One region of the Streptomyces sp. NBC_01390 genome, then DNA from elsewhere that is predicted to be linked to it. Evidence: riboswitches for the same ligand, from Rfam matches in the RefSeq annotation. Region 1 holds a riboswitch; each other region holds the start of a gene.
The links. Region 1 has a riboswitch for thiamine pyrophosphate ahead of thiC (phosphomethylpyrimidine synthase ThiC). Riboswitches for the same ligand answer to the same signal wherever they lie in the genome.
Positions count from the first base shown of each region.

Region 2: it holds a riboswitch for thiamine pyrophosphate, as region 1 does, so the genes downstream of both, OG241_RS40255 (thiamine ABC transporter substrate binding subunit) here and thiC (phosphomethylpyrimidine synthase ThiC) in region 1, are expected to answer to the same signal.
Region 3: it holds a riboswitch for thiamine pyrophosphate, as region 1 does, so the genes downstream of both, thiO (glycine oxidase ThiO) here and thiC (phosphomethylpyrimidine synthase ThiC) in region 1, are expected to answer to the same signal.

Region 1 is NZ_CP109551.1:6,421,972-6,428,066, reverse strand. It holds gene OG241_RS28915 (hypothetical protein) at 182-1,057, shown strand; gene OG241_RS28910 (hypothetical protein) at 1,104-2,210, opposite strand; gene thiC (phosphomethylpyrimidine synthase ThiC) at 2,307-4,127, opposite strand; TPP riboswitch at 4,120-4,306, opposite strand; gene OG241_RS28900 (YibE/F family protein) at 4,723-6,095, shown strand, end outside.
Region 2 is NZ_CP109551.1:8,945,196-8,951,290, forward strand. It holds gene pyrH (UMP kinase) at 1-327, shown strand, start outside; gene frr (ribosome recycling factor) at 482-1,039, shown strand; gene OG241_RS40240 (phosphatidate cytidylyltransferase) at 1,039-2,166, shown strand; gene OG241_RS40245 (hypothetical protein) at 2,293-2,964, shown strand; gene rlmN (23S rRNA (adenine(2503)-C(2))-methyltransferase RlmN) at 3,081-4,187, shown strand; TPP riboswitch at 4,213-4,318, shown strand; gene OG241_RS40255 (thiamine ABC transporter substrate binding subunit) at 4,400-5,482, shown strand; gene OG241_RS40260 (ABC transporter permease) at 5,458-6,095, shown strand, end outside.
Region 3 is NZ_CP109551.1:3,278,596-3,284,690, reverse strand. It holds gene pknB (Stk1 family PASTA domain-containing Ser/Thr kinase) at 1-1,264, opposite strand, end outside; gene OG241_RS14650 (thiazole synthase) at 1,476-2,270, opposite strand; gene thiS (sulfur carrier protein ThiS) at 2,274-2,474, opposite strand; gene thiO (glycine oxidase ThiO) at 2,471-3,634, opposite strand; TPP riboswitch at 3,632-3,744, opposite strand; gene OG241_RS14635 (hypothetical protein) at 3,796-4,167, shown strand; gene OG241_RS14630 (NAD(P)/FAD-dependent oxidoreductase) at 4,221-5,459, shown strand; gene OG241_RS14625 (Rv2175c family DNA-binding protein) at 5,556-5,927, shown strand; gene thiE (thiamine phosphate synthase) at 6,034-6,095, shown strand, end outside.

The DNA.
Region 1 (6,095 bases):
AGCCGTCCCGCGACCAAGAACCGCATCGGGCGGGGGACTGTCACACGGTAATTTCTTCAAACCCCCTGTCACGGCGCGCCGTCGCCGCTCTACCATCGGCTTATCCGTAGCAGGCTCCCCTCCGTTTCTGCCCGACGGCTCGTCAGCATGCCGAGCCCCAAGCCCTACGGAGCATCGGGGGATGCACATGAACAGCGTTCCGCAGCACCTGCTGAACGAGGACCGCCAGGAATACGAGCGGATCCTCGATGAGGCGCTGCGCTCCGCCCCGGACCGCCCGGAACTGGCCGCCGTCGGTCAGCGTCTGAACCCCGAACAACTGCGCACAATGGCGCTCAACGCCACCGCGCTCATCACGGTCGCCGCGGCGAACGAGTACCAGCACTACGTGAAGGTCCGCGACGAACTGCGCCACCCGGCGCCGTCCACCCCGTCCTCCGTCCACGAATCCGGCTCGAACGAGCCGGGTAGAGGCGCGGTGGGGTTCGTCGCCGGTATGGGTGAGGCTGTCGCCGAGCCCGCCGGAGCGGGCGCTGTCGCCGTCGTCGCGGTCCTGGCTCCCGTCCTCGCCGGCACGGCGGCGGCGATCTTCCTGCTCGTGGGCTACATCCTCAAGATGCTCGATCCCGAGCCGGCGTTCGCCCAGACCATGCTGACCACCGGATGGGTGTTCGGCGCGGTGACCGCGGCAGCGATACTCGTCGCCGCGGTCGGCCTCCTGCTCACCGCCCTGCGCAACAGCCCGGAGGCGGAGGAGGACGGGGCATACGGCGAACTGACCGGGGAGGTCGCGCAGGCCAGGGACGCCTGGCGCGAGGCCCTGCTGGAGCGGGGCATCCTGCCCTTCCTCCGCGACGCCCTCGCCGACCCCGGTACGGCGGCCATGAACCGCAAACCGGCCGCGCAACCCACCGTCAGCCGCATGCCCCAGCTCGGCTACAACCGGCCCGGCTTCAGCAGCCCCGAGGGCGACTCGACGACGGGCCACCGCCCCAGCTTCTCCAGCCCGGACTTCACCAGCCCGGACTTCGGGGGCCCGGACCACCCGCCGGAGTGACCGGCCGGTCCGGACGCGGGACGAGCGACTCAGGTGGAGCGGGCGGCTATCGGAGCCGCCTGACCACTTGGGCCTCCGCCCGCTCCACAGGCGTACGGCCGTGCACATGGACCATGGCCAGGTGGTACAGGGCCGGGGCGACCGGTGCCCAACGGTGGATCCGGTCGGCGTGCAGCATGTACCGGACGACATCGCCCGGCCGGAACGGCACGTAGTCGATCGTCTGGTGCTCCCAGCGGTCGGCCGCGCCTCGGCTCATTCGGGCCTGCAGCCCCTCCCGGGTGATGTCCTTGAGTCGGGCGTAGAAGTGGGCGCTCCATTGCCGCCGTTCGACGTCGACGACGAAGGCCAGCAGCACGAGGGAGTACTCGTGGGGTTCCAGCGAGAGCTCCTCGCGCATACCGCGGCGGGCCACCGCATGCAGTTCCGGCGCGCTTCGGCCGGCGGAGTCGATGTGCCGTGACATCCCTTCGTTGACGGACGAGTTCCACAACCCCTGGCCCGTCCGGACCCGGTTGCTGCGCCGGCTGACGACCAGCATGTCGTCGGCCGTCACCACGGCGATGTTCACCCCGAAGCTGCACTGGAGGAAGGCGGGCGCGACCAGTGGATCGTCGGGGTCGAGGTGGCGGCTGCGAGGTGTCGTGCCGTCCGGCAGCCGGCGGTCGAGCTGCTGGGTGGCGAGGAACGTGTAGTAGTCGGTGGGCCGCAGACGTATGTGGACTTCCGGATGCTCGGCCAGGGCCGTCCGGGAGATGTCGAACGACTCGACCGCGTAGCGGGGGCCGTTCCACACGGGTGTCCGCCCCTCCGCCCGCAGCCGCTCGTTCTCCGCCTCGATCTCGTCCCGCCAGCCGGCCATCTCCTCGGGGAGAGCGACCTCCTGGTCGAGGACATGCACATGCACGTCTTCGGGGGCGATCGCCACGTCACCGTCCCCTTCGACGATCAGCGCGGAGGTGTGCAGCGGCCCGAGTGAGAACGTCTGCCAGGCCGTGCCGCTCTCCTCCCGTTGCCGCAGCCCGCGCACCGCACTGACCGATCGCCTTCGCAGCCGGAACCAGGCGTCCTGCAACGGCTGTTGGAACAGCGTTGCGAACACCATGCCGATTGCGGCTCCCGCTACCCCGTTGGCCAGGTCGATTCCGCCCATGGCACGGAGGGTAGACAGAACGATCAAGGAACGGGGGTTCTTGTCCCTTCCGTTACCGCTCGCACGGGAACCTTCCGATACTCCTCCACTCGTTTCTCACTCCGCGAGCGGCAGGTACACCCGGTTGCCGCTGGCCGCGAACTCCTTCGACTTCTGGAGCATCCCCTCAGCGACCTCCTCCGCCGTCGCATCCGCAGCCGCCGTACCGCCGAACCGCTCTGTGATGCTCTGGCTGATCTTCATCGAGCAGAACTTCGGCCCGCACATGGAGCAGAAGTGGGCCGTCTTGGCGGGCTCGGCCGGCAGGGTCTCGTCGTGGAACTCCCGTGCTGTGTCCGGGTCGAGGGCCAGGTTGAACTGGTCCTCCCACCGGAACTCGAAGCGGGCGTCGGAGAGTGCGTCATCCCAATCCTGCGCACCTGGGTGCCCCTTGGCGAGGTCGGCTGCATGGGCGGCGATCTTGTAGGTGATGACGCCGGTCTTGACGTCGTCACGGTTCGGCAGACCCAAGTGCTCCTTGGGTGTGACATAGCAGAGCATGGCCGTGCCCCACCAGGCGATCATCGCGGCACCGATGCCGGAAGTGATGTGGTCGTACGCCGGCGCGACGTCAGTCGTCAGCGGGCCGAGCGTATAGAACGGAGCTTCATCACAGATCTCCTGCTGAAGGTCGATGTTCTCCTTGATCTTGTGCATCGGGACGTGGCCCGGGCCTTCGATCATCGTCTGTACATGGAAACGCTTCGCGATCGTGTTGAGTTCCCCGAGCGTCCGCAACTCCGCGAACTGCGCCTCGTCGTTGGCGTCCGCGATCGATCCGGGGCGCAGGCCGTCGCCGAGCGAGTACGTGACGTCGTACGCGGCGAGGATCTCGCACAGTTCTTCGAAGTTCTCGTACAGGAACGACTCCTTGTGGTGCGCCAGGCACCAGGCCGCCATGATCGATCCACCGCGCGAGACGATGCCGGTCTTGCGGTTCGCGGTGAGCGGTACGTACGCCAGGCGGACGCCCGCGTGCACCGTCATGTAGTCCACGCCCTGCTCGGCCTGTTCGACGACCGTGTCCTTGTAGATCTCCCAGGTCAGTTCCTCGGCCCTGCCGTCCACCTTCTCCAACGCCTGGTACAGCGGCACCGTGCCGATGGGAACGGGGGAGTTGCGCAGCACCCATTCGCGGGTGGTGTGGATGTTGCGGCCGGTGGACAGGTCCATGACCGTGTCGGCGCCCCAGCGCGTCGCCCAGGTCATCTTCTCGACCTCTTCCTCGATGGAGGAAGTGACGGCGGAGTTGCCGATGTTGGCGTTGACCTTCACCAGGAACCGCTTGCCGATGATCATCGGCTCGATCTCCGGGTGGTTGACGTTCGCGGGCAGTACCGCACGTCCGGCCGCGATCTCCTCGCGGACCACCTCGGGATCGAGGTTCTCCCGGAGCGCCACGAACTCCATCTCGGGCGTGACCTCGCCGCGGCGGGCGTACGCGAGTTGCGTCACCGCCTGTCCACTCCGGCTCCGGCGCGGCTGCCGGGGCCTTCCCGGGAACACCGCGTCGAGGTTTCGGAGGCCGCCGCGCGGCGAGGTGTGCTTGATCCCGTCGTCCTCCGGGCGGACGGGGCGGCCCGCGTACTCCTCGGTGTCGCCTCGGGCGATGATCCAGTTGTCGCGCAGAGGCGCCAGCCCCCTGCGGACATCCGTGTCGACCTGCGGATCGGTGTACGGGCCCGACGTGTCGTACAGGGTGACCGACTTCCCGTTGGTGAGGTGCACCTGACGGACCGGCACCCGCAGGTCGGGGCGCGAGCCACCGACATACCCCTTGTGCCAGCCGACGGACTTCCCGACCCCCTGGGACTGTTCGCCCTGAGTGGGCTGGTCGTCCTGGTCGGAGGCAGGCGTGCGTGTGTCCTTGATGGTCATGAGACCTACTCCCTACGCCGGCATTACCCGGTAACAGGTTCAGCGGTCGACGCAGCGGATTCCGTCTGCCGATGTTTCATGTGAAACATCACTCGTTCCACGTGTTCCACGTGAAACATCGCTAAGACGGAGGTCAGCGCCCTCTCAGCCCGGTGCTCCGAGCTCCCGCGTGTGCAAAGGTGCCTCCACGCTAGCGTCAATTTGGGCGAGGTGAACAGAGGGCCCCTGCCGTTCTTGCGATGATCGGGCGGTGACCACGACCCAAGGACCCCCGTACCCGCCCTCCGAGCCGGCGCGCGGAAGCGGTGCCGGGCACGGCTCCGGACCCGGCAGTGGCAATGGCGGCCCCGGCCAGGAGCGCGGGCTGCGATCCGGCAACGGCCCCGGCGGCCTCGGTGGCGTGTCAGGGCCCGGAGCAGGAACAGGCGGAGCGACCGGAGGGAATCAGGGTCCCGGGTACGGGCCCGGTCGCAGGATCGATCGCGGCTACGGGCCCGGAGCGGGCCCGGGCCGAGTCGGCCGTCCTGGACCGGGTGACCCGGACCACGGGTTCGGCGCCGAGGGGCCCGGGACCGGCCAGTTCGGCCCGCTTCCCGTGTCCGGCGCCAGACGGGGTCCTGGCCCCGGAGCAGGTGACGGGCGCGAGCACGAACACGGAGCCGGGCCGGGTCAGCACACCGACCATGGGCATCATGGGCATGGGAACGGACCCGGCGACGGGCACGGTGGCGGACCCGGCGGAGGTTCTGGCGGTGGGCACGGCCCCGGACCTGGTGGTGGGGAACATGGGGACGGGCCGGGTGACGCCCACGGTCCCGATGACAACGGCGGTCAATCGCACGGCCACAGTCACAGCCATGGGCCGGCCGCCCCTGTCTCCGTCCACCTGCGAAAGATCATCGGGGCGATTCTGATCCCCTTCGCCGCGGCGGTCGTGGTCGGGCTCGTGGTGCTGTGGCCCGGGGGCGCCCCGGCGCACCAGCGCACGGGCGTCGGTTTCGATCGGCAGACCCAGGAAGCCACGGTCACCAAGGTCGTCTCGGTGGACTGCAAGTCCGTCAACGCCTCGGGGGAGACCCCGACCGGCGACACGTCCACCGCCGAGGGCTCCTCGGCACAGCAACAGGCGACCGGCGACTGCAAGAGGGCGACGATCCGGGTCGACACCGGTGACGACAAGGGCCGTACGTTCACGGAGATCGTGCAGCCGGACCAGTCACGGCAGTTGCACCAGGACGAGAAGGTCGTGGTCGCATACGAGCCCTCGGCGCCGAAGGACCTGCAGTACTCGGTCGCCGATGTGAACCGCAGGTTCCCCATGGCACTGCTGGCCGGCATCTTCGCGCTCGCCGTCGTGATCGTCGGACGCCTGCGCGGGGTGATGGCTCTGGTCGCCCTGGCCGTCAGCTTCATGGTCCTGACCTTCTTCATCCTGCCGGCGATCCTCCAGGGCTCGAATCCGCTGCTCGTGGCGGTGATCGGCGCCAGCGCCATCATGCTGATCGCGCTCTACATGTGTCACGGCCTCTCGGCCCGTACGTCCGTGGCGGTGCTCGGCACTCTCTTCTCGCTGGTGCTGATCGGCGTCCTCGGCTCGCTGTTCATCGGCTGGGCCGCGCTGACCGGCAACACTGACGACAACACCGGCCTGATCCATGGCCTGTATCCGTCCATCGACATGAGCGGCCTGCTGCTCGCGGGCGTCATCATCGGTTCGCTGGGTGTCCTCGACGATGTGACGGTGACGCAGACATCGGCGGTCTGGGAACTCCACGAGGCAAACCCGACGATGGGATGGCGTGGGCTGTACCGCGCCGGCATCCGTATCGGCCGCGACCACATCGCGTCCGTCGTCAACACTCTCGTCCTCGCCTACGCGGGCGCCGCGCTGCCGCTGCTGCTGCTCTTCTCGATCGCGCAGAGCAGCGTGGGGGCCGTCGCCAACAGCGAACTCGTCGCGGAGGAGAT
Region 2 (6,095 bases), 2.5 Mb from region 1:
ATGCCGTACTTCTCCACCGACACGACCGCCGCACAGCGAGCCCTGGAGATCGACGCCGAGGCTCTGCTGATGGGCAAGAACGGCGTGGACGGGGTCTACGACTCCGACCCGAAGGCCAACCCCGCAGCCGTCAAGTTCGACTCGCTCGGCTACGGCGAGGTCATCACCCGGGACCTCAAGGTCGCCGACATGACCGCGATCACGCTGTGCCGTGACAACAAGCTCCCGATCCTGGTCTTCGAGCTTCTGGCCGAGGGCAATATCGCCCGGGCCGTCAAGGGTGAGAAGATCGGCACACTCGTCGGTGAACAGGGCAGCCGGGACTGACCGGGTATCAGCCCTGCCCGGGGACGGACCCTGAGCGGGGGATGGACAATGTCCTGCCGGTCGGGAACCGTGCAGGAAGAAGACGCGACGCAGCCGGCCGCCGACCTGACCGAGACCAGCAGCCGGGCCTACTCAAGACACGCAGGAGCAAGTGGTGATCGAAGAGACCCTCCTCGAGGCCGAGGAGAAGATGGAGAAGGCCGTCGTGGTCGCCAAGGAGGACTTCGCCGCGATCCGCACCGGCCGTGCGCACCCGGCGATGTTCAACAAGATCGTGGCCGACTACTACGGCGCGTTGACGCCGATCAACCAGCTGGCCTCTTTCTCCGTGCCCGAACCGCGGATGGCCGTGGTGACCCCGTTCGACAAGACCGCGATGCGCAACATCGAACAGGCGATCCGGGACTCCGACCTCGGCGTCAACCCGAGCAACGACGGAAACATCATCCGCGTGGTGTTCCCCGAGCTCACCCAGGAGCGCCGCAAGGACTACATCAAGGTGGCCCGGACCAAGGCCGAGGACTCCAAGATCTCGATCCGGTCCATCCGCCGCAAGGCCAAGGACACCATCGACAAGTTCGTCAAGGACGGCGAGGTCGGCGAGGACGAGGGCCGTCGCGCGGAGAAGGAGCTCGACGACACCACCGCGAAGTACGTCGCGCAGGTGGACGAGCTTCTCAAGCACAAGGAAGCGGAGCTTCTCGAAGTCTGATGAACGACTCTTCCTGGGGGGCGCCGCCCCACGCCGGGTACTGGGGGCCGTCCGACGGAGGGCCTGTCCAGGGGTCTGCCCCGGCGGGTCCCGCGTACGATGCGCAGCCCGCGCAGCAGACTCGCCCCATGCCCATCGTGCCCGACGTACCCGCACATGGCGGAGACCAGGATGACGACCGGGGGGCCGCTCGGCCGGGCGGCCCCTTGTTCCGCGACGAGATGCCGCAGGCACAGCCCTACGGGGCGGTGCCGCAGAAGCCGGATTCCATGCCCACGCCCGACGACGCCCAGCAGCCCGCCCCCGCCCCGCAGAAGAAGAGCGCGGGCCGGGACCTCGGTGCGGCCATAGGTGTCGGCGTCGGGCTCGGTGCGGTGATCATCGCGTCGCTGTTCGTCGTCAAGGCCGCCTTCGTCGGCGTGATCGCGGTCGCCGTCGTGGTCGGCCTGTGGGAACTGACGTCCCGGCTCCAGGAGCGCAAGGGCATCAAGGCACCCCTGGTGCCGCTCGCGCTCGGCGGGGCCGCGATGGTCGTCGCCGGCTATGTCCGGGGTCCCGAGGGCGCGTGGGTCGCGATGGCGCTCACCGCGCTCGCGGTCCTGGTCTGGCGTATGACGGAACCTCCCGAGGGCTACCTCAAGGACGTCACGGCGGGCGTCTTCGCGGCTTTCTACGTCCCGTTCCTGGCGACGTTCGTCGCGATGATGCTCACCGCCGACGACGGTGCGCAGCGCGTCATGACGTTCCTGCTGCTCACGGTCGTCAGCGACACCGGTGCGTACGCGATCGGCTGGCGCTTCGGCAAGCACAAGCTCGCTCCGCGCATCAGCCCCGGCAAGACCCGCGAGGGCCTGTTCGGCGCTGTGACGTTCGCGATGGTGGCGGGCGCGCTGCTGATGGAGTACGCCATCGACGACGGCACCTGGTGGCAGGGGCTGCTGCTGGGCCTCGCGGTCGCGGTGAGCGCCACGCTCGGCGACCTCGGCGAGTCCATGATCAAGCGGGACCTGGGCATCAAGGACATGGGCACGCTGTTGCCCGGGCACGGCGGCATCATGGACCGGCTGGACTCGCTGCTTCCCACGGCTCCTGTGGTGTGGTTGCTGTTCGTCGCCTTCGTGGGCTGAGGGCGGGCCGGAATGTTCCAGTACGGTCCGGATTTCCTGTGAAGCACACACGTCAGCCCGAAACCACCCCTTTCGAACCTAAGATCGACTTCAGTGCGGTCGATCCGTCCGGAAGGGGTGGCGTGCATGTGGGGGCGTAGTCGGGCCAGACGCCAGCGGCAGGCCGAGGGGCTGGCCGCTGTCGCCGGCCCCGTCGAGGCGGCCGACGCGGCTCACCAGGCTCTGCTGGAGCTGCGGAGAGCTGTTCGGGGTGAGCTGGCGCGGATCGAGGCGCTGCTCGATCAGGGCGACGGGCTGCCCTCGGACACCATCCGTGAGCAGACGACCGGGGCGGTGAGTGTCTTCGCCGATCTGGACGGTGTTTCCCGGTACTACGACGAGATCCGTACCGGGGCGGTCGCGGCGGCGGAGGACGGTGTCGAAGCGGCCGTGCCCTGGCTGGGCGCGCTCGGGGTGCACACCAGATCGATGACCGAGCTGGGCGAGACGTGCGCCGGGGTCGGCGAGTCCCTCGTCTATCTCCGTGAGCGCACCGAACGACTGCGCGCCGACCTCCTCCCGCTGCGTCAGGCGGCCCACGAGGCCCTGCGGGCCGCCCAGGACGAGCTGGCTGTCGCCCAGGGCGCCGACGGCTGGCACAGCTGGCAGACGGACCTCGCCGCCCTGGGACACCGGCTGACCGAACTGGACGGGGGCCGCGTCACCCCGACGGCCCGGCGCAAGGTCAGCGACCACTACCGCGAGCTGGAGCGGGAGGTGACGCGGCTTCGGGGGGTGATGGCTGCGGCGCCTCGGTGAGAACGTAGCGGGCGAGAGCGTGGAGAGGGTCGCTGACCTGGGCTTCTGTGCTTGTACGTGAGGTTGTCCACAGGGCGGCGAGGGGGTGTCCGGATGTCTGCGACACTGGTATGGCCATGCCTAAGCCCGGAGAACTCACATTCATCGCCCCGCGCGGAGCTCAGAAGCCGCCGCGGCATCTTGCCGATCTCACGCCCCTCGAGCGTAAAGAGGCCGTTGCCGCGATCGGTGAGAAGCCGTTTCGTGCCAAGCAGCTCTCGCAGCACTACTTCGCGCGGTTCGCGCACGACCCGGACGAGTGGACGGACATTCCGGCCGCCTCGCGCGGCAAGCTCCAGGAGGCGTTGCTTCCGGAGCTGATGACGGTCGTCCGTCATCTGTCGACCGACCAGGACACCACCCGCAAGACGCTGTGGCGGATGTTCGACGGGACGCTCGTCGAGTCGGTGCTGATGCGGTACCCGGACCGGGTGACCATGTGCATCAGCTCGCAGGCCGGGTGCGGGATGAACTGCCCGTTCTGCGCGACCGGGCAGGCCGGGCTGGACCGGAACCTGTCCACCGCCGAGATCGTGCACCAGATCGTGGACGGGATGCGTGCGCTTCGGGACGGGGAGATCCCCGGTGGCCCCGCGCGGCTCTCCAACATCGTCTTCATGGGCATGGGCGAGCCCCTCGCCAACTACAAGCGCGTCGTCGGCGCCATCCGCGCGCTGACCGACCCCGCGCCGGACGGCATGGGGCTGTCGCAGCGTGGGATCACCGTCTCGACCGTCGGACTGGTACCGGCCATCAACCGGTTCTCCGACGAGGGCTTCAAGTGCCGGCTCGCCATCTCCCTGCACGCGCCCGACGACGAGCTGCGCGACACCCTCGTGCCCGTCAACACGCGGTGGAAGGTGCGGGAGGTCCTCGACGCCGGGTGGGAGTACGCGGCGAAGTCGGGGCGTCGGCTGTCCATCGAGTACGCGATGATCCGGGACATCAACGACCAGGCCTGGCGTGGTGACCGGCTCGGGCGGCTGCTCAGGGGCAAGCCCGTGCACGTCAACCTGATTCCGCTGAACCCGACTCCGGGGTCCAAGTGGACCGCCTCGCGGCCCGAGGACGAGAAGGCGTTCGTCGAGGCGATCGCCGCTCACGGCGTGCCCGTCACCGTTCGGGACACGCGGGGGCAGGAGATCGACGGGGCGTGCGGTCAGCTGGCGGCCACCGAGCGGTAGTCTTACGCCGTACCTACATATCTTCATATTCCGACAGGGGAGCGCCACAGCGCTGAGAGTGCGGGACAGACCGCAGACCCTCTGAACCTCGCCCAGGTCATTCTGGGTAGGAAGTTCGGTCATCACTCAAGCTGTTGCGCCCTGCCCGGAACCCGTCATGGGGTCCGGGCAGGGCCGCGTCTCTTCCTGGTCATCCCAGGAGGAAAAATCCGGTGAGCATCACCAAGCAGGTCACGGCCCTTGCCGTCGGGCTCGGGCTCGTCACGCTGTCCGCGTGCGGGTCCGGGGACGGCGGCAGCGGTTCGGCGGCGGACTCCAAGACCGTCACCCTCGTCAGCCATGACTCGTGGGCCGTCTCGAAGGGTGTCCTCGCCGCCTTCGAGAAGCAGTCCGGGTACACCGTCAAGGTCCTCAAGGACGGCGATGCCGGCCAGGCCGTCAACAAGGCGATCCTGACCAAGGACAACCCGCAGGGCGACGTCTTCTTCGGCGTCGACAACACCCTGCTCTCCCGCGCGCTCGACAACGGGCTGTTCCAGTCGTACGAGGTGAAGGACGCCGACGCGATCCTGCCCGCGTACCGGACCGACGCGGACAAGCACCGGGTCACGCCGATCGACACCGGCGACATCTGCGTCAACTACGACAAGGCCTGGTTCAGCGAGCACAAGCTGACGCCGCCCGAGTCCTTCGACGATCTGGTCAAGCCCGCCTACAAGGATCTCCTCGTCACGGAGAACGCCTCCACCTCCTCGCCCGGACTCGGCTTTCTGCTCGGCAGCGCCGCGAGGTACGGCGACGACGGCTGGGCCGGCTACTGGACGAAGCTCAAGGCCAACGGCGTGAAGGTCGTCGACGGCTGGGAGCAGGCCTACAACGAGGAGTTCTCCGGGTCGGCCGGCGGCAAGAAGGCCAAGGCGGACCGGCCGCTCGTCGTCTCGTACGCCTCCTCGCCGCCCGCCGAGGTGATCTTTGCCGACCCGAAGCCGACCACCGCGCCGACCGGCGTCGCGACCGGCACCTGCTTCCGGCAGATCGAGTACGCAGGACTGCTCAGCAACGCCGGGAACAGCAAGGGCGGCAAGGCGCTGCTCGACTTCCTGGTGGGCAAGGCCTTCCAGGAGGACATGCCGCTCAACATGTTCGTGTACCCGGTGCGTGGGGGCGCCAAGGTGCCTGCCGAGTTCACCGAGTTCGGGCCGCAGGCCAAGGACCCCGAGACGATGGACCCCGCGAAGATCGCCGAACACCGTGACCAGTGGGTCAAGTCGTGGACATCGCTCGTACTGAAGTAGCGGCAGCGGTCCCGGCGGCTGTGCGCCGGCAGGGCGCCGCTCTGCGCGGTGCCCTGCTGGTGGTGCCCGTCGTCTTCTTCGCGCTCTTCTTCGCCTATCCCGTCGCCGCGATCGTCGCGCGGGGCCTGCACGTCGACGGGGTCTGGCGGCTGGGGCAGGTGGGGGACGTGCTGGGGGACCCCGGGATCCGGCATGTCCTGTGGTTCACCGTCTGGCAGGCGTTCGCGTCCACCGCGCTCACGCTGCTGGTCGCGCTCCCCGGCGCGTACGTCTTCGCGCGCTTCGATTTCAGGGGCAAGCAGATTCTGCGGGCCGTGGTGACCGTGCCGTTCGTGCTGCCGACCGTCGTCGTCGGTACTGCCTTCCTGGCGCTGGTCGGGCGCGCCGGACTGCTCGACCAGCTGTGGGGCGTACGGCTGGACACGACCGTGTGGGCGATCCTGCTCGCGCATGTCTTCTTCAACTACGCCGTCGTCGTACGGACGGTCGGCGGGCTCTGGGCGCAGCTCGACCCGCGCCAGGAGGAGGCCGCGCGGGTTCTCGGCGCCTCGCGGTTCGCCGCCTGGCGGCAGGTCACCCTGCCCGCCCTCGCGCCCGCCGTCGCCGCCGCCGG
Region 3 (6,095 bases), 3.1 Mb from region 1:
CCGACTTGACGTTGGACTCGAGCCCGGCGGCCGAGATCCGGGCCTCGGCATCCGCCCGGGTCTGCGACAGCACCGCCGGGACCCGCGTGAACTGCCCGGAGTTGATGTACCAGACGCCCGCGCCCACACCGAGGACGAGGAGCACGGCGACGAGGACGGCGATCGGCGTACGCCGTCTCCGGTCCCGCCCGGCCCGCCGGGAGACCGGGGCGGCCTCCGGGGCGGCGACGGCACCCAGCAGGCTGGTCCGGTGGGCCCCGCCGGTCCGATCGAAGTGCTGCCGGCCGCCCGGGGAGTCGTCCTCGTTGACGGGCAGGGGCCGCGCGACGGACAGCGTCCGCGGGATGACGCTCGTCAGGTCCTCGGCGTTGTCGTGCGCCGACGCGACGGCCTGCGGTGGTACGGCGTCCAACTGCTCGGCGTCGAGCGAGCCGCGCGTCTCCAGGACCTGGGAGAGCAGCGCCACGGCGTCGTACGGGCGGATGTCCGCGTTGCGCGCGGTGGCCGAGGCGACCAGCGCGTCCAGCTCGAAGGCCAGCCCCGGTACGAGGGACGAGGGCGGCGGCACGTCCTCGTGCAGATGCTTGTAGAGCACCAGCGCGGGGGAGTCGCCGTAGTGCGGCTGGTCGCCGGTCAGCATCTCGTAGAGGACGATGCCGCAGGCGTACACGTCGACCCGGGGATCGGCGGTGCCGTTCTCGATCTGCTCGGGCGCGAGATAGGAGACGGTGCCGAGGACGGAGCTCGTCGTGTTGGTGACCGTGTCCACGGCCCGCACGAGCCCGAAGTCGGCGACCTTGACCCGCCCGTCGTCCCCTATCAGCACGTTCTCGGGCTTCATGTCGCGGTGCACGAACCCGGCCCGGTGCGCGGCGCCGAGGGCGGCGAGCACGGGCTCCAGGATGTCCAGCGCGGCCCTCGGCTGGAGCGCTCCGCGCTCGCGCAGCACGTCACGCAGGGTGCAGCCGGCGATGTACTCCATGGCGAGATAGACGTACGACCCGTCGGCGCCCTGGTCGAAGACCTGTACGACGTTGGGGTGCGCGAGCCGGGCCACGGACTTCGCTTCCCGGATGAACCGCTCGACGAAGGACACGTCGGCGGCGAGCGTCGGATGCATCACCTTGAGGGCGAGCACACGGTCGAGGCGGGTGTCCACGGCCCGGTAGACCGTGGCCATCCCACCGACCGCGATCCGCGCGTCGACGCGATAGCGGCCGTCGAGCACCTGCCCGACGAGAGGGTCCTGAAGGGTCGTATCCACGCAGGTGAGTGTACGAGCCGCCGCTGACAAGGCCGCAGTTTCAGCCAGGAATGCACAGGAAAGCAGCGGGACTGAGGCGAACCTGTGACGCAGATCCCAGCGGAAGGCCGCCGACGACGCCAAGCCCCCACAGGAGAGCTCCACCTGTAAACGGGCTGGAAACGGGCGGTGCGCGGGTGGGAGATCAAAGGGCAGTGAAAGCAGAGGGCACCTAGAAAGCAGGCCGCTCCGGATCCAACGCGGCCAGCCCGGCAACAGGCGACGACGCCTCAGCAAAGTGCCGCCGAGGTATCCGACCCGCCCGGTATGCCAACCGCCCCGCCGAAACCCCGTACCGCATCCCCTCCGCCATCAGCACAGGCTCCTGCGCCCGCGTTACGGCCGACGCCAGCATCACCCCCGCACACCCCAACTCCATCGCCAACGCCACATCCGACGCCGTCCCCGCCCCCGCGTCCAGAATCACCGGCACACGCGCGTGCTCCACGATCAGCTGGAAGTTGTGCGGGTTGCGAATCCCCAGCCCCGACCCGATCGGCGACCCCAGCGGCATGACCGCCGCGCACCCCACGTCCTCCAGCTTCCGCGCCAGTACCGGGTCGTCGTTCGTGTACGGCAACACCGTGAACCCGTCCTCCACCAGCACCTCCGCCGCGTCCAGCAGCTCGACCGGATCCGGCAGCAGCGTCCGCTCGTCGGCGATGACCTCCAGTTTCACCACGTCCGTACCGAGTGCCTCCCGGGCCAGCCGAGCCGTCAGCACGGCCTCTCCGGCGGTGAAGCATCCCGCGGTGTTGGGCAGTACCTGGATGCCGAGGCGCTCCAGCACCGACAGCACCGACCCGTGCACCGACGGGTCGACGCGCCGCATCGCGACCGTCGTCAGCTCCGTGCCGGAGGCCACCAGCGCCCGCTCCAGCACGTCGAGGCTGGGCGCACCCCCCGTACCCATGATCAGCCGGGACGCGAAGGTCGTACCACCGAGGACAAAGGGATCGTCGGCCATGGCTCAGCCTCCCTGGACGGCGGTGAGGACTTCGACGCGGTCTCCCTCGGAGAGGGTGGTCGCCGACCACCGCGCGCGCGGGACGACGGTTTCGTTGAGCGCGGCGGCCACCCCGGAGGGCGCCGGGGTGAGGGTCCGCACCAGAGCGTCGAGCGCGGTGTCCGCGGAGACCTCGCGCCGTACGCCGTTCACCAGGATGTTCATACGAGCTGCTCCATGCGTACGGTGTCGAACCGGCGGGGCGTGAAGGCCCGGGCCTCGGCGGGCAGTTCACCGGTGGCCAGGACGGTGGCCATCGCGTCTCCCGTGACCGGCGTCAGCAGCACCCCGTTCCGGTAGTGGCCCGTGGCCAGCAGAAGCCCCTCCAGTGCGGTCGGGCCGAGCAGCGGCGCGTTGTCCGGGGAGCAGGGGCGCAGTCCGGCCCGCGTCTCCGTCAACGGCAGCTCGGTGATCCCGGGGACGAGTTCATGGGCGTCGCGCAGCAGTTCGTACACGCCGCCCGCCGTGACGGTCGTGTCCCAGCCCAGCTCCTCGCTCGTCGCCCCGACGACCAGCTCCCCGTTCTCGCGCGGCACCAGATAGACCTGGCTCCCCCGCACCACGGCCCGGACGGTCCGGCTCAGGAACGGCGCGTACCGCTTCGGCACGGTCACCCGCAGGACCTGCCCCTTCACGGGCCGTACGGGCGGCAGAACGGCCTCCGGGACCCCTGCGAGGCGTCCGCTGAGGCTGCCCCCGGCCAGCACGATCGATCCGGCGGCCAGTTCGTCGCCGGCGGAGTCGGTGACCGCGGCGGCTCGTCCCCGCCGTACGTCGAGCCGTTCGGCCCACGTCCGGCGCAGCACCACGCCGGTCCGCTCACAGGCGTCCACCAGCGCCCCGGCCAGCCGTCGCGGGTCGATCTGGTGGTCGCCGTCCACCCGGAGCCCCCCGCGCACGCCCGGCGCGAGCATCGGCTCCAGGCGCCGGCATTCGCGCCCGGAGAGCCACTCCGACTCCAGACCCGACCGCTGCTGCAGCGCGTGCAGTTCGCGCAGTTCGGCGCGGTCGTCGGCGTCGAGCGCGACGGCGAGTGTGCCGCAGCGGCGGTAGCCGAGGTCGTGGCCGGTCAGCTCGGTGAGCTCGGCCACGAAGTCCGGATAGCGGCGGGCCGACTCCAGGTTGAGCCCCAGCAGGGTCTGCTCGCCGTGGTGCAGCTCCGTGACGGCGGCCAGCATGCCGGCCGCCACCTGTGCGGCCCCACCGCCGGGCACGGGATCCACGACGGTCGTGGCGAGCCCGCGCTGAGCGGCCCGCCAGGCCGTCACCAGCCCGATGATCCCGCCTCCGACGACAACGACGTCCGAGGTGTGCGTACGCGACATGGGCGTCCAGCCCCTCCCTTCGCCGGCATGACCCGGATCAGGTTCGTACGGTCGGAGGCCGCCCAGCCTCCCTCTCAGCCCGGTGCGTCCGGGCTCCCGCGAGTGCTTACGCTGGCCACCCTAGCCCGCAGACCAACTCACGTGTAAGGGAGCCTCCGCCCATGCCCCGCTCGCTCGACGGCCTCGTCCTCGCCCCGGTCACGGACCAGGCGCCAGGCCAGGTGGGTACGCGCACCCGGTTCACCTACCACGAGCGGGACGGCGAGATCTGGGCCGAGTACACGGGCGGAGATGTCGTACGCGGCCGTCTCGTGGGTACGCGGGAAGGTGACCGTCTCGACTTCCGGTACGTGCAGCTGAAGCACGACGGGACGACCTCCTCCGGCCACTGTGTCTCCGAGGTGACCGAACTGCCTGACGGGCGGGTGCGGTTGGCGGAGACCTGGGAGTGGGAGTCACAGGCGGGCAGCGGGACGAGCGTGGCGGAGCAGGTCGAACAGGTTGAACGAGTCGAGCGCGCGGGTGTGCAGTAGGTCACTTACCGCGCCCACTGACTGACAATTTGTCAGTTGTCTATGGTGATCGAGTGAGTGAGCAGACGCAGGCACAGGGCGCAGAAGGCGGGTCGCGGCCGCGACGTGTGGTCGTCGTGGGCGCGGGCATGGCCGGGGTGCAGACCGCGGTCGCGCTGCGGGAGCAGGGGTTCACCGGCACCGTCACACTCCTCGGCGCCGAACCCCATCAACCGTACGACCGGCCGCCGTTGTCCAAGGCCGTCCTGCTCGGCAAGGCGGAGGGCTCCGCCTTCGACGTCGACTTCGAGGCCCTCGACATCGAACTGCTGCTCGGGCGCGAGGTGCTGGGCGTCCGCGCCGGCGAACACGAGCTGGACACCGCGGAGGGACCGGTCCCGTACGACGTCCTGGTGCTCGCGACCGGCGCCGAACCGATCCGGCTGCCGGGCACCGAGGGCGTCCCCGGTGTGCATCTGCTGCGCACCCTCGACGACGCCGAGCGGCTGCGGCCCGTCCTCGCACGCCAGCACGACATCGTGGTCGTCGGGGCCGGCTGGATGGGTGCCGAGTTCGCCACCGCCGCGCGCGAGGCAGGCTGCGCCGTCACCGTCGTCGAGGCCGCCGACCGGCCGCTCGCGGGCGCCCTGCCCGCCGAGGTGGCCGCGCCGATGGCCGCCTGGTACGCCGACAGCGGCGCCTCGTTGCGCACCCACGCGCGCGTGGCACGCGTCGAGCCCGGCGCGGTGGTGCTCGACGACGGCTCACGGCTGCCCGCGGGCGCCGTCGTCGTCGGCATCGGCGCCCGCCCGGCCACCGGCTGGCTCGTGGGCTCGGGAATCGCCCTGGGCGACCACCGGGAGGTCGTCGCCGACGACCACCTGCGCACCTCCGCGGCGGACGTCTACGCGGTCGGCGACTGCGCCTCCTTCCCTTCGGGAAGGTACGGCCGGCGCCTTCTGGTCCACCACTGGGACAACGCCCTCCAGGGACCCCGAACGGTCGCCGCGAACATCATCGGGGAGTCCCCGGCGGCCTACGATCCGGTCCCGTACTTCTGGTCGGAGCAGTTCGGCCGTTTCGTCCAGTACGTCGGCCACCACCAGTCCGCCGACACCACCCTGTGGCGCGGTGACCCGTCCGGCCCCGCCTGGACGGTCTGCTGGCTGCGGGAGGGCCGCCTGGTCGCCCTGCTGGCCGTGGGCCGCCCCCGCGACCTGGCCCAGGGGCGCCGACTGGTCGAGGCGGGCTCTCTGATGGACGCCGAGGCGCTGACCGACCCGTCCAGGCCGCTGAAGGCGGCCACGGCCTAGTCCGACCGGGCTCGACGCGGCCTCGACGCCACCGTAACGGCCCAGGTCGCAGGGGCCCGGCTTCCGACTGTCAGTGCGGGATGGCAGGCTTGTCCCGTGACCGAGATTGACGCAAAGACCGATGCTCTCGTCCCTGCCTGGCTCACGCTGCCCGACATCGCGGAAATCCTCGATATCGAGGTGACGCGCGTCCGGCAGCTGGTCAAGGAGGGCCAAGTGATCGCCGTACGCCGTGGCGAGAACCGTGCGCTGCACGTGCCCGCCGCATTTATCGACGGGGTCGAGCAGAAGGTCGTCAAGGGCCTCACCGGCACCCTGACGCTCCTGCGGGACGACGGCTTCTCCGACGAGGAGATGCTGGAGTGGCTCTTCACTCCCGACCCGAGCCTGCCCGGCACCCCCGCGCAGGCCCTCAGTGAGAATCGCGGCACGGAGGTGAAGCGCCGCGCCCAGGCGCTCGCCGTCTGAGCCGACCAGCCGTTCGGTGTGCGGACCGCGATCCGCACACCGCCACACCACGCAGGGGCGCGCCCGGGAGAACACCCCAGGGGCGCGCCCACGGGGGGACACACGTATGCCCGAGACGACCGACACCGTGCCCGGGGCGACCGCCGACACCCGCACCGCCCCCGCCCG